Regions from separate parts of the Alsobacter sp. P4_H11 genome, predicted to be linked through region 1. Evidence: predicted binding sites of a transcription regulator. Region 1 holds the regulator's gene; the other holds the start of a gene.
What was found. Region 1 encodes PhoB, which activates phosphate uptake and scavenging genes when phosphate is short. Its sites were predicted from a motif close to TGTCATNNANCTGTCAT; they were not measured.

Region 1 (7,010 bases):
ACGGGTCGAACTCCTTAAAAAATTGTGGAACCAGGGGCTTAGCGCCAGCCAGATCGCGGCGGAGCTGGCCGGGGGGATCACCCGCAACGCGGTGATCGGCAAGGTCCACAGGCTCGGCCTTTCGGGCCGCGCGAAGGCGCCGGCGCCCCAGCAGGCTCGTCCCCGCAAGGCGCCGACACGCGCGCCGAGCCATCCGATGAGCCACACGCATTCGGCTCCCGTGGTGCGCGGCAACCTGGCGGTGGCCCCCAAGGCCATGCAGATGGCGGCGCCCATCATGGAGCTCGCGCCCACGCCCATGACGGACGTGGTGATCCCCATGTCCGAGCGCGTCACCATCATGGAGCTGCGCGAGAGCATGTGCCGCTGGCCGCATGGCGACCCGACGAGCGAAGATTTCCGGTTCTGCGGGGCCAAGTCGCCGACCGGCACGCCCTACTGCAACTTCCACTCGCAGGTCGCCTACCAGCCTTCCATGGACCGTCGCCGCGCAGCGGCCCGGGCCGGGGGAATGCGCTAGGCGCCATTATCGGAACGTCCGCCAGGCGAGCAGAACGCGGCTGGCGGCCGTGACGAGGCACATGAGCGAGAAGATCACGGCCAGCGTCGGGAAGGCCTGGGGGAACAGCATCATCAGGGCGAAGAACCCGATGGTCTCGGCCCCCTCCGCCAGCCCGGCCGTGAAGTAGATGGACTTCAGGCCGCGCGACGTCGTCTGCAGCCCACGCTGCCCGGCGACCGTCGCGTAAGCCAGGAAGGTCGCGCCGTTCACGTAGAAGCTGAACAGCAGCGTGGCGGCCACGAGCGCATTGGCGTCGGGCGCGACAAACGCGAAGGCCAGCGGCACGGCGCCGTAGAAAACGAAATCCGAGACGATGTCGAGGAAGCCGCCCAGATCCGTGCGCCGGGTCTGACGCGCCACCGCGCCGTCGAGGCCGTCGCCGAGCCGGCCCAACGCCATAAGGACCAGCCCGAGCCCGAAATCACCCGCCGCGATCGCGGCAGCGCTCGCGACCCCGAAGCAGAGCGCCAGCCCGGTAATCGCGTCCGCGCCGAGGCCGAGGCGAATGCAGTGGCCCGCCATAAGCGCCAGGGGCGGGTCGATCAGCCGTCGCGCCATTCCGTCCAACATAGCTGCTCCACGCTCCCGAGGCCCGCCGGCGGAGCGAAGCCGATTCCACTTCGCGTCGAAATGCTTTAGGACGCGAGCGCTTCTCCCCCCCGCGCCGGAGTTCACGCGACGATGTATCGCGCCGTTACCCGCCAGATCCAGGTCACCGTCACGCCCGCCTACATGGCGGACCAGTCGACGCCTGAAAAGAAGCAGTTCTTCTGGTCTTACACGGTCGAGGTCGAAAATCTCGGAACCGAGACCGTGACCCTGCTGACGCGCTGCTGGCACATCCGCGACGCCACCGGGGCGGTGAAGGAAGTGCGCGGCGAGGGCGTGATCGGCAAGCAGCCGACGCTCGCGCCCGGCGAGACATTCAAATACACGAGTGGCTGCCCGCTGGAGACGCCCGAGGGCATCATGTCGGGATCCTACGGCATGAAGACGGAGGATGGAGCGAGCTTCGACGTGAGCATTCCGGCGTTCTCGCTCGATAGTCCCAATCGCCGCCGGGTGATGCACTGATGGCCGCCGCAAGAAAATCCGCGATGACGCCGCTCGCCCTGCTGGAGCGCCTCGTTTCGTTCGACACCGAAAGCTCACGCTCCAACCTGGAGCTGATCGCCTTCGTGGAGCGCTACCTCGCCGACCTCGGCGTGGCGTCGGTGCGCGTTCCCAACGAGACCGGCGACAAGACCGCCCTGTTCGCCACGATCGGCGCTACGGACCGCGGCGGGATCGTGCTGTCGGGCCACACCGACGTGGTGCCGGTCGCCGGCCAGACCTGGACCAGCGATCCCTTCACGTTGCGGGTCGCGGACGGCAAGGCCTACGGGCGCGGCGCGGTGGACATGAAGGCCTTCGCGGCCATCGCGTTGTCGCTCGTGCCCGAGATGCAGGCGGCGGCGCTGAAGACGCCCATCCACATCATGCTCAGCTACGACGAGGAGCTCACCTGCCTTGGCGTGGTGGACACCATCCGGCGCATGGGCGTGGACCTGCCGCGGCCCCAGGCCGTGATCGTGGGCGAGCCGACCGAGCTGCAGGTGGCCGACGCGCACAAGAGCGTGGTGACGTTCAACACCTATGTGCACGGCTACGAGGCGCATTCGGCCAAGCCCGAGCTTGGCTCCAACGCGATCTTCGCGGCCGGCTGGCTGCTGCAGGAGCTGGACCGGATCTCGGACGTGTACCGCGAGAAGGGCGACCCGACCGGGCGCTTCGACCCGCCCTATTCGTCGGTGCATGTCGGCACCGTGAACGGCGGAACGGCCCGCAACATCCTGCCGAAGATCTGCCACTTCCAGTGGGAGGTGCGCGGCGTGCCGGGGACCGACGAGGAAGAGGTCGCCCGCATGCTGGACGACTACGCGCAGCGCGTGGTGGTTCCGCGCCTGACGCGGTGGGGTTGGCCGGGCTCGGTGGAAACGCTGCTGGAGGTCGCGGTTCCGGGGCTCGCACCCGATCCGGGCTCCGCGGCCGAGACGCTGGCGCTGCGGCTCGCGGGCCGCAACCAGACCATGACGGTGCCGTACGGCACCGAGGCCGGGCACTTCCAGCGCAACGGGCTGCCCACCGTGGTGTGCGGGCCGGGCTCCATCAACCAGGCGCACCAGCCGGACGAGTACATCACGCTAGACGAAATCGAGCGCGGCGTCGGCTTCATCCGGCGGCTGATCGCGAGCTGCGCGGCGCAGTAGAGCCTAGCGGCGCGCGAAGGTCTCGTCGAAGGAGTAGCCCGAGCCGCGCACGGTGCGGATCGGGTCCTTCTCGCGCGGGCGGTTGATGGCCTTGCGCAGGCGCCCGACGTGGACGTCGACGGTGCGCTCGTCGATCTCGCTGTCGAGGCCCCAGACGCCGTCGAGCAGCTGCGAGCGCGTGAAGACGCGGCCGGGCTTCTCCATCAGGAATTCCAGCATCCGGAACTCGGTGGGCCCAAGGCGCAGCTCGCGGCCGCTGCGGCGCACCCGGCGGGTTTCGCGGTCGAGCGCGATGTCGCCGGATTCCAGCATGCTGGCGACCCGCTCGGGGGAGGCCCGGCGCAGCAGGGCGCGGACGCGGGCGACCAGCTCGGGCACCGAGAACGGCTTTACGACGTAATCGTCCGCCCCGGTCGCGAGGCCGCGAACGCGCTCGCTCTCCTCGCCGCGCGCGGTGAGCATGATGATGGGCAGGCGCTGCGTCTCAGGGCGCTGGCGCAGCCGCCGGCACAGCTCGATGCCGGAAAGGCCCGGCAGCATCCAGTCAAGGAGGATCAGGTCGGGGGTTCGCTCGCGGATGCGGATGTCGGCCTCGTCGCCGCGCGCCACGGCGTCGACCTGATAACCCTCGGCCTCGAGATTGTAGCGCAACAACAGCGTCAGCGCCTCCTCGTCCTCGACGATCAGGATGAATGGGGCGGACGCCATCACGCGGTCTCCGGATGCTTCACAGCCTGCTGTGTATGACCGGTCCATGACATTCATATTACACTCCGCAACCCTTGCGGGCGGAGCCGTCTAGGGATTCGACTGCGGGATCGTGACGCGGAAGGTGGAGCCCTCGCCGCGGCGGCTTTCCACCGCGAGGCGGCCGCGGTGGCGGGTCGCAATGTGCTTCACCAGCGCGAGGCCGAGGCCGGTGCCGCTCTTGTCGCCCGTTTCGGCGCGGTAGAAGCGCTCGGTGAGGCGCGGCAGGTCGGCTGGCGCGATGCCGGGGCCATGGTCGCGCACCGACAAGCGCCCGTGCGGCCGGCCGCCATCCTGCACGCTGTCGATCGTGATCTCGACCAGCTTGCCGGCCTGGCCATACTTGATGGCGTTTTCGACGAGGTTGTCGGCGACGCGCAGCAGCTCGTCCCGGTCCCCCGGCACGATCACCGGGCCGGGCGCGTGAACGCGGATCTCGACGCCCTTGTCCTCGGCCAGCGGCCGCAGCGTGTCGACCACCTGGCGGGCCACGGCGGCGAGGTCCACGGGCGCGTCGGGGTGGCGGTGCTCGCTCATCTCGATGCGCGACAACGACAGGAGGTCGTCGATCAGGCGCGACATGCGCTGCGCCTGGGCGCGCATGATGGCGAGAAAGCGCTCGCGCGCCGTGGCGTCGTTCTTGGCCGGGCCCTCCAGCGTTTCGACGAAGCCGAGCAGGGAGGCGAGAGGGGTGCGCAGCTCGTGGCTGGCGTTGGCGACGAAATCGACGCGCATCTTTTCGAGCCGGCGCGCCTCCGTCAGGTCGCGAAACGCGATCAGGGCGGCGGGTTCGCCGGGCTCCCTGGCGTCTCCCGGCAGGGCCGAGGCCTGGAAGGAGAACACGCGTTGAACGGGGACGCGTTCGTCGTACTCGTCGGAAATCGGCCCCTCGCCCCGCACAGCGGCTTCGGCGGCGCTGATGAGGGCCGGGGCGCGCAGCGCGAAGGACAGCGGCTTGCCGGGGGCGACGAAGCGCCATGTCCGCCGGGCGGCGGCGTTGCAAAGCACCACCGTGAGCACGGGGTCGACCAAGATCACGGGGTCGGGGATCGCCTCCAGCACGGACGCCACGAACGCGTCGCGCGCGGGCGGCGACGGTGGGTCCTGCGCGACGTCGTCCATCCCTCGCCCCTCAGCCCGATCCGACCTCGACCTCGTCGTCGTCCTCATCCTCGCTCTCGTCGGCCCGGAAGGCTTTCACCCGGCGGACGATCTCCATGGCGCCGAGCAGCGCCAGTGCGAGAACGAAGGGTATGAGGTAATAGCAGATCCGAAACAGCAGCAGCGCGCCGATCATGCCGCCATAGGGCAGGCGCCAGAAGGCCAGCAGCATGGTGCTCTCGAACACCCCAAGCCCGCCCGGAGCGTGACTGACGATGCCGAGGATGCACGCAAAGGCGTAAATGGCAGCCAGCGTCTGGAACTCGACACCGTAGCCGGGCGGCAGCAGCACGTAGAGCACCGCGCTGGCGCAGCAGACTTCCGCCGCGCCGAGCACGATCTGGGCGAGCGAGACGCGGAAGCTCGGCAGCTCCAGCCGCCAGCGCTGCACCCGCACGGCCCGCCGCTTGGCCCCGACCCAGAACAGGTAGCCGGCGATCACGGCCAGCACGGCCGCGCCGATGAGGCGGTTCGCGTTCACGGCCAGATGGTTGATATCCGAAATGGCCGGCGCCTGCCAGATCAGTCCGAAGCCTACGACCGTACCCATGCCGAGCAGGAAGGTGAGGCCCGCGATGGTGGTCAGGCTCGCGACCTTGCCGGGCGACACGCCGAGCGGCGCGTAGATCCAGTAGCGCACCGTGGCGGCGGTCACGAGCGGGAAGCCGAGCGTGAACGAGATGGCATAGCTGGTGAAGGAGCCCAGCGCGGTGGTGCGGAACGGGATACGCAGCTTGAGCTGGCGCAGCGCCAGCGCGTCATAGGCGGTAAGCAGCGTGTAGCTCAGCGTGACGAAGGCGAGCGCGATAGCGAGGTTCTCGAGCTCGGTCCTCGCGAAGGCGGCGCGCACGTCGGCGAGCTTCACCTCCGAGAGGATGCGCCAGAGCACCACGGCGGAGATCACGAACAGCAGCACGCTCGCGCCGGCGCCGATCCACGCCCAACGTCCCCGCGGCGCGTTCGGGCCGCCAAGCCTGCCGCTCGGCGAGCCGGCGACGACCGGGCCGGGCTCGGGCAGCTCGTCGCCCGAGCGCTCCTGCATGCGTGTCATTCCTGGGTCCATGCTGGGCCGCGGCCCTCGCGGCGGCTCCTTATGGCCGCACCGGACCGGCCCCGCAAGCCCCGGCGCGGGCCGGAGGCGCCGCTCAGGCCAGGCCGGCGAGCGCCTGCAACTCCTCGCGCGGCAGGCCGACGGCGTCCGCCGCCTGCCCGATCTGCTCCCAGGTGGTCACGTCCACCGGCACGCCGTCGCGCTGGCGTTCGGCGCGGGTGCGGCGCTCGGGTTCGCCAGCGATCAGCACGGAGGGATCGCGCCCGGGCGGGGGCGTGCGGGCCCACTCGATGAAGGCGTCGATCTGCGGAAAAAAGGTTTCGGCCGTGCCGACGGCGTCGGGCGAAACCACCACCGAGAACATGTTGTTGACGATCGCCTGCCGGCGCTTGGGGTGGTGCTGCGTGCCGCCGCCCGAGAGCGCGCCGGCCAGAAGCTCGCAGGCCAGCGCCAGGCCCCAGCCCTTGTGATCGCCGAAGGGCAGCAGCGTGCCGCGAGGCTCCTCGAACAATGCGGCCGGGCTCGTGGTGGGCTCGCCCTCCCCGTCCAGGAGCACGCCGGGCGCGACGTCGACGCCCTTGTTGTAGGCGACCCGCACTTTGCCGACCGCGAGCTTGCTGGTGGCGAAATCGACGATGATCGGCTCCTGGCCGCGGCGCGGAATGCCGATCGAAATCGGGTTGGTGCCGATGCGGGCGGCGCGGCCGCCGAACGGCGCCACGGCGGGATCGCTGATGACGTTGACGAAATGCAGCGAGACCAGCCCCTCGGCTGCGCATTGCTCCGACCAGTGGCCGATGCGGCCGATATGATGGCTGTTGCGCAGGGAGAGGATGCAGCTGCCGTTTTGCCTGGCGCGGTCGATCGCGAGCGCGACGGAATCATGCGCGATGGTCTGGCCGAGCCCCATGCCTCCGTCGCAGACCAGGAGCGAGCCGGTGTCGACCGCCACCGTCGGGGCGGCGTTGAGTTTCATCTCGCCGGCGGAGAAATTCGTGATGTAGGCCGGGATCATGCCGACGCCGTGCGAGTCATGGCCGCGCAGGTTGGCCTCGACCAGATGGTCCGCGACGAGGCGCTGCTCGCGCTCGCTCGACCCCGCCGCCGCAAACAGCGCGCGCACGGCGGCGCGCAAATCGGCGTCCTTGATCCTCAATTCCTGCGCCATCGGCGTCACCACCCTCGCGTCTGCCCTTGCCAGGGCTGTTTCGGCGCGAAGGTTACGGGGATGGAGCCCGTT
Region 2 (7,010 bases), on a different contig from region 1:
ACGTCAGAAACTGGCTGAACCGCTCGATGTTGCGCGCAAACTGCGGCGCGGCGTTCGCCCGCGAGCGCACGTCGAAGCCGGATTCCGGCAGCGCCTTGTTGATGCCGTCTGTCACCCGCGTGAGCGAGGCTTCGTCGGCTTGCGGCAGAATGAGCCTGTAGGACCAGCGCACGAGGCTGCCGGGCTGCAACAGTCCGGTGGCGCGCAGGGCGTCCTGCGACAGCAGCAGGCGCGGGCCGAACGAGATCCCGGCCGCCAGCTTGTCTGGCTCCGACTGCACGGCCGCGCGCAGGATCAGGCGGGCGTCGCCCAGCCGCACTTCAGCGCCCGGCTTCAGGTTGAGCCGCGTGAACAGCGCCGGATCGGCCGCCGCCCCATAGGCGTCGCCCTCGCGGCGGAACAGCGCGTCGGGCGCCATGGGCGGATCAAGCGCCAGTTCGCCCACCGAGGGGTACCCGCTGTCCGCGGCCTTGAGCTCCACCAACGCCGTGTTGGCGTCGCCCACCCGCACCATGGCTCGCATGGTGGCGACGCTGCTCACCCGGCCAACCGAGGCCAGATAGGCTTTCTCGGCGTCGGTCGCCTCACGCTGGAGAATGCTCGCCGCGAGATCGCCGCCCAGGATCGTGCGTCCCTGCCCGGCCAGCCCGTCGCCGAGCGACCGCGCCACCGAGCCCACGCCCGTGATGGCGGCGACCCCGAGCGCGATGCAGGCCAGGAAGATGCCGAAGCCCCGCAGCCCGCTGCGCAGATTGCGGAACGCCAGTCGGAAGGACACGAGCAGCTCGGCCCCGAAGGACTGTTGCGGCGGTTCGCGGCGGGCCGGGGAAGGAAGCGTGCCGTGCATCAGGCGCGGCCGCTACTGAGCGCTTCGCTGCGCTCGACGTCGATCACGCCGGAGCGCAGCGCGATCGTGCGGTCGCAGCGCCGGGCCAGCCCGGGGTCATGCGTCACCAGGATCAGCGTCGCGCCACGCTCGGTCTTCATGCGGAACAGGAGATCGACGATCTGCTGACCGGTGGCCTCGTCGAGATTGCCGGTCGGCTCATCGGCGACCAAGATGGCCGGATCGGGCGCGAGCGCCCGCGCCAGCGCCACGCGCTGCTGCTCGCCGCCGGACATCTCGGCCGGGTAATGCGTCAGGCGATGCCCGAGCCCCACCTGCTCCAGCTCGGCCTTGGCGCGCGCGAAAGCGTCAGCATGCCCGGCAAGCTCGAGCGGCACCGCGACGTTCTCGAGCGCCGTCATGGTGGGCAGCAGGTGGAAGGATTGAAACACGATGCCGACCCGCCGGCCGCGAAACCGCGCCAGCGCGTCTTCGTCCAGCGGTCCGAGGTCCTGCCCGTCGATGCGCACTACGCCGGCGTCCTGGCGCTCCAGCCCGGCCATCACCATCAGCAGTGTCGACTTGCCCGATCCGGACGGGCCGACCAGCCCGAGCGCCTCGCCCTTGCCGACCGCCAGGGACACGCCCTTCAGGATGTGCACCCTTGCGGCGCCCCGCCCCAGGCTCAGATCCACATTTTCGAGTTCGATCGCCTTGACCATGCCTGCGTCCATGCCGATGTCACGCCCATGACCGCCAGCACGCCTGTCTCCACGTTCGCCGCGACCGCTTCCCAATATGGGTGCTCGCCTCCCGCAGTCCAGCAGGCCCGGGCGTTTCGCCCCACCCGCCTGCCCGGCTTTCTCGCATTCCTCGGCGCATTCCTCATGCTTTTCAGTTTCGCCGCCCCCGTCTCGGCCCGGACGCTCCGCGTCGTCGCATTGGGCGACAGCCTTACGGCCGGCTACATGCTCCCTGGCGACGCGGCCTTTCCGGCGCAGCTCGAGAAGGCGTTGAAGGCCAAGGGCCTCGATGTTGAGATCGCCAATGCGGGCGTGTCGGGCGACACCGCCTCGCAGGGCCTCGCCCGGCTCGACTGGTCCGTGCCGGACGGAACCGACGCCGTGATCGTGGAGCTGGGCGCCAACGATGCGCTACGCGGCATCGACCCGGCGATCACCCGCAAGGCGCTGGACGAGATCCTCACCCGCCTCAAGGCGCGCGGCATCCCGGCCATGATCGCCGGCATGTACGCGCCCCGTAACATGGGGGCGGATTACATCCAGGCTTTCGACGGCCTCTTCCCGGCGCTCGCCGCCAAGCACGGCGCTCCGCTCTACCCGTTCTTTCTCGACGGCATCGCGGGCGACCGGCGCCTGAACCTCAACGATGGCCTCCATCCCAACCCCGAGGGCGTGAAGATCATCGTCCAGCGCATCGCCCCAAGCGTCGCGGCCTTTCTGGCCGGCGTGAAGCCGGGCGCCTGACGCCCAGCCGGTTCCCAATCGGACTCAACTCTCGCCGTCATCCCCGGCGGCGCGCAGCGCCGGGAAGGGGATCCAGAGCAAAGGCGCTCACTCCTGGATCCTTTTCCCAACCTGCTGCGCATGCCACCGGGGATAACGGCTGCGATACTCAGCCCAGCGCGCTCTGCATCAGCCGCGTCAGGCGCTGCGCGAAGGCGGCGGCGTCCACGGGAGGCTGGCCTTCGGCCGCGCGCGCCTGGTCCAGCAGCAGGAACGAGGCGTCCTCGATCATCGCCTTGTCGCCGCCGCCCTGCAGGCGCGCCGCGAGACTGGCCACGATGGCGTGGCGCGGGTTTACCTCCAGCACCGGCTTCGTGGCTTCCGAAAGCTTGCCATGCGCGGCCAGCAACCGCTCCAGGCCGCGGTCAGGCCCATGCTCGCCCGCCACGAGGCATGCGGCGCTCTCGGCGAGGCGCGTCGAGGGCCGCACGTCCGACACCGCGTCGCCGAGCGTCTGCTTCACGAAGGCCAGCAGGCTGGCGACATCCGCGCCCATGTCCTTGTCATCAGGCGCGGTTTCGCCCTCGGCCAGCGGCACGTTGGCGATGTCGGCCGAGCCCTGCGTCACCGATTTGAACGGCCTGCCCTCATAGCCGAGCGCGTTCTGCACCCAGAAGGCGTCGACCGGGTCGGACAGCAGCAGCACCTCGATGCCGCGCGCCCGGAAGCCTTCCAGATGCGGGCTGGCGGCCAGCCGCTTGGCGTCGTCGCCCACGAGATACCAGATGTCCGTCTGGTTCTCGCGCAGCTCCGCCACGTAGCTCTTCAGCGAGCGCCCGCCCTCGGGGTGCTTGGACGTCGCGAAGCGCGCGATGGAGAACAGTGCGTCGCGGCGCTCGTAGTCTTCGTACAGGCCTTCCTTCAGCACCGGCCCGAACGCCGTCCAGACCTTGCCGAAGAGCTCGGCGTCCTTCTCGGCCAGCTTGTCCAGCTCGGACAGGACACGGTTGGTCACGCCCTTGCGGATCGCCGCCAGGATGGGGCTTTCCTGGATCGTCTCGCGCGACAGGTTCAGCGGCAGATCGGCGCTGTCCACCACGCCCGACACGAAGCGCAGGTAGCCGGGCAGGATCTCGAGCTCGTCCGAGATGAACATTCGCCGCACATAGAGCTTCATCCGCCCCTTCCGGAGCGGGTCGAACAGCGCCAGCGGCGGCGTTGAGGGCACGAAGGCGAGCACGTTGTACTCGTGCCGTCCCTCCGCGCGGTAGTGGATGGTGAGCGCCGGCTCGTCGAACTGCGTCGCCACCGACTGGTAGAAGGACGTGTAGTCCTCCGCCGAAATATCGCTCTTGTTCTTGGTCCAGATCGCGGTTCCGTCCGCGATGCGGCGCTTCTCGGCGCCGGGCTTCTCGATCAGGTCCACCGGCACCGGCACCGCGCTGCCATGCTGGCGCACGATGCGCTCGGCCGTGTGCGGCTCCGCGTACTCCTCGCTGCCTTCGGAGAGATGCAGGACGACCCGAGTGCCGCGCACCGGCGCGTCGGCCTCGCCGGCGGGCTCGATCGTGTAGGCGCCCTGCCCGTCCGACGACCATCTCCAGGCCTCGGCGGAGCCCGCCTTGCGGGTCAGCACGTCGACGCTCCGGGCCACCATGAAGGCCGAGTAGAAGCCTACGCCGAACTGGCCGATGAGGTTTGAGCCCTCGGCCTTTTCGCCCAGCTGCTCCAGGAACGCCCGCGTGCCGGACCGCGCGATGGTGCCGAGCGCCTCGACGAGGTCGGAATGGCTCATGCCGACGCCGTTGTCCGACACCGTCAGGGTCTTGCCCTCCGGGTCGCACGCGATGGTGACGCCGAGCTCGGTGTCGTCCCCCAGCAGCGCGCCGTCCTGCAGCGCCAGAGTGCGCAGCTTCTCGCAGGCGTCGGCGCCGTTTGCGACCAATTCGCGCAGGAAGATGTCCCGGTCCGAATAGACCGAGTGCACCATGAGGTGCAGCAGGCGGGAAACGTCGGCCTCGAAGGCGCGGCTTTCGCTCTTGGGGGCGGAGGTATCGGGAGCAACGGCGTCGACCACGGGTCGCCTCTTGGTTTTGGCGGGCGTGGGCCCGCGCGGGATTGCCGGGAGCGGCCAAGGTTCGGCCGCCGCGTGCCGATATCGCGAGCCTGACGGGGGATTTCAAGCGCTTCGCGCGACGGAGGCCCAAAAAGAGAAGGGCCGCCTTGCGGCGGCCCTAGGACAGGGAACTGAAATGGTGGGCCCGAGCCCCGAACGCCGGGGGGCTGGGGGGCTGATCGATCCGGACGAACCAGGCTCGGGCCCGAGGCAACGCATAGGGTTATCTACGCCGTTCGGGGCCGGCGAATGTTCGTATCAAGGAAATATCATGGCGAACATCACGCGCCCGAGATGTGGAATTGATCGGCGCCGGGTCGGCGCCGCACCGCGGCGAATCCGAGCGTTTCACCCCGCGAGGAACCGTGCCAGACTGGCCCGTGACAGTTCGGCGACGCCCCGCCGAACAGCACAGGAGGCATGATGAGCGAGGCAGACCTGTCGGATCCGCAAAGCGCATCGAGGACGCGGGAGGCCCCGGGGGCCGGCGTCCTTGGCTTCCCGGGAACGATGCAGGTCGTGTTCGACAGGCACGAGCTGCGCGCGTTGTTCGACGCTTATGGCCGCAAGGTGGCCGAAGGCGAGTGGCGCGACTACTCGATCGATTTCTTGAAGGAGAAAGCGGTGTTCTGCGTGTATCGCCGCTCGGGCGAATATCCGCTGTACCGCATCGAGAAAACCCCAAAGCTCGCCCGCAAGCAGGGCGCCTACGCGGTGATCGCGGCCGGCGGGCTGATCCTGAAGCGCGGCCACGATCTCCCGCGCGTGCTCGCGGTGCTCGAAAAGCCGGTGCGTCTGGTGGTCGGATAAGGGCCCGACGTCAACGCTTACGCGGCCGTGAGCCCGCCATCCACCGGCAGCGCCGCTCCGGTCACGAAGGCGCTCTCGGGGCCGCAGAGCATCAGCATCGCGCTCACGATTTCGTCCACGCTGGCGAGCCGGCGCATCGGGATCGCGCCGATGACCCGCTCCAGCGCGGCGTCAGCGCCGCCGCGCATCTGCGCGAGTTCGTCCTTCACCATGGCGGTGTCCGCGAAGGACGGGCAGATCGCGTTCACGCGGATGTTCTTGCGGGCGTATTCGAGGGCGGCCGTCTTCGTCAGTCCGATCACGCCGTGCTTGGCGGCAGCGTAGACCGAGAGCAGCGGCGCGCCGACCAGCCCGGCGACGGACGCCACGTTCAGAATGACGCCGCCGCCCTGCCGCTCCATGGCGGGCAACTGATGCTTCAGGGCGAAGAAGACGCCCAGGAGGTCCACGGCGATCACCCTCTCGGCCTGGCTCGCCTCGATGTCGGGGAGCTTCAGATAAGGGTGCGCCACCCCGGCGTTATTCAGCGCGACGTCCAGCCGCCCGTAGGCGCCGACGGCGGCCTGCACGAGCCGCTGCGCGGTTGCTTCCTCGGCGACGTTGCCGGCCTGCGCAACGACATCCGCGCCGCCCTTGCGCAGATCCGCCGCCACGGCGTCGAGCCGCGCCGCGTCGATGTCCGAGATCACCAGCCGCGCGCCCTCGGCGGCGAAGCGCTCGGCCGCGCGTCGGCCGAAGCCGCCCGCCGCGCCCGTGATCAGCACGGCTTGTCCGGCGAACCGCATCAGCCTTTCGCCTCCACGAGATCGCACGCCATCTGGGCGAGCAGCGGCACGGCCTTGCCCATCTTGAGCCCGCGCTCGGGGTTGGAGCCGTTGCCGTCCAGCGCCCGCTTCAGCACGCCTTGCAGGATCGCGGCGAGGCGGAAGAAGCTGAAGGCGAGGCAGAACGTCCAGGTCGGGATGCCATCGATCCCCATGCGGGCGCAATAGTTCGCCACATAGGCTTCCTCGGTCGGCAGCCCCAGCGCCGCGCGGTCCACGCCCGCGAGCCCTCGGAAATCGCCCTCATGCGGCAGGCGCCACTGCATGCACTGGTAGGCGAGGTCCGAGAAGGGATGCCCCAGCGTCGACAGCTCCCAGTCGATGATGGCGAGGAGCTTCGGCCCGTCCGGCGCGAAGATCATGTTGTCGATGCGGTAGTCGCCATGCACCAGCGACACGCGCCCGTAGTCCGGCGGGCGGTTGGCCCCGAGCCAGGCGATCAACCGGTCCATCGCCGGGACAGGCTGGGTCTCGGACGCGCGATATTGATCGGACCAGCGCGACACCTGCCGGGCGTAGTAGTCGCCGGGTCGGCCAAAGTCCGCCAGCCCCACGGCCTGCACGTCCACGGAGTGGAGCGCCGCCAGCGCGGCGTTCATGGCGTCGTAAACGGCGGCCCGCTCGGCCGGGTTCGAGTCCGGCATCGCCGGATCCCAGAACACGCGCCCGCGCACCTCCGCCATCACGTAGAACATCGTGCCCAGCACCGAATCGTCCGTGCACAGCGCCATCGCGCGCGGGACGGGAACGTCCGTCCGCGCCAGCGCGCTGATGACCCGGAACTCCCGGTCCACCGCGTGCGCCGACTTCAGCAGCAGCCCGGGCGGCTTGCGGCGCAGCACGTAGCCGCCGGACGGAGAGCTGATCCGGAAGGTCGGGTTAGACTGTCCGCCCGGAAACTTCTCGGCCGTCAGCGGCCCGCGGAAACCCGGGACATGCGCCTCCATCCAGCCCAGCAGCGCCGCCTC

Region 2: AC1DSZ_RS14515 (DUF2794 domain-containing protein) is a predicted target of PhoB. The motif match lies at 4,789-4,805, and genes of this name have one in related genera.

Annotation. Positions count from the first base shown of each region.
Region 1 is NZ_JBFUKI010000003.1:339,308-346,317, forward strand. Features, by position in the region: gene AC1DSZ_RS07320 (GcrA family cell cycle regulator) at 1-520, shown strand, start outside; gene AC1DSZ_RS07325 (CDP-alcohol phosphatidyltransferase family protein) at 527-1,132, opposite strand; gene apaG (Co2+/Mg2+ efflux protein ApaG) at 1,244-1,636, shown strand; gene argE (acetylornithine deacetylase) at 1,660-2,811, shown strand; gene phoB (phosphate regulon transcriptional regulator PhoB) at 2,815-3,519, opposite strand; gene AC1DSZ_RS07345 (ATP-binding protein) at 3,610-4,680, opposite strand; gene AC1DSZ_RS07350 (lysylphosphatidylglycerol synthase domain-containing protein) at 4,691-5,770, opposite strand; gene AC1DSZ_RS07355 (malate/lactate/ureidoglycolate dehydrogenase) at 5,865-6,938, opposite strand.
Region 2 is NZ_JBFUKI010000007.1:229,846-236,855, forward strand. Features, by position in the region: gene AC1DSZ_RS14495 (ABC transporter permease) at 1-847, opposite strand, end outside; gene AC1DSZ_RS14500 (ABC transporter ATP-binding protein) at 847-1,548, opposite strand; gene AC1DSZ_RS14505 (arylesterase) at 1,714-2,313, shown strand; gene htpG (molecular chaperone HtpG) at 2,462-4,369, opposite strand; gene AC1DSZ_RS14515 (DUF2794 domain-containing protein) at 4,832-5,218, shown strand; gene AC1DSZ_RS14520 (SDR family NAD(P)-dependent oxidoreductase) at 5,236-6,003, opposite strand; gene AC1DSZ_RS14525 (phosphotransferase) at 6,003-7,010, opposite strand, start outside.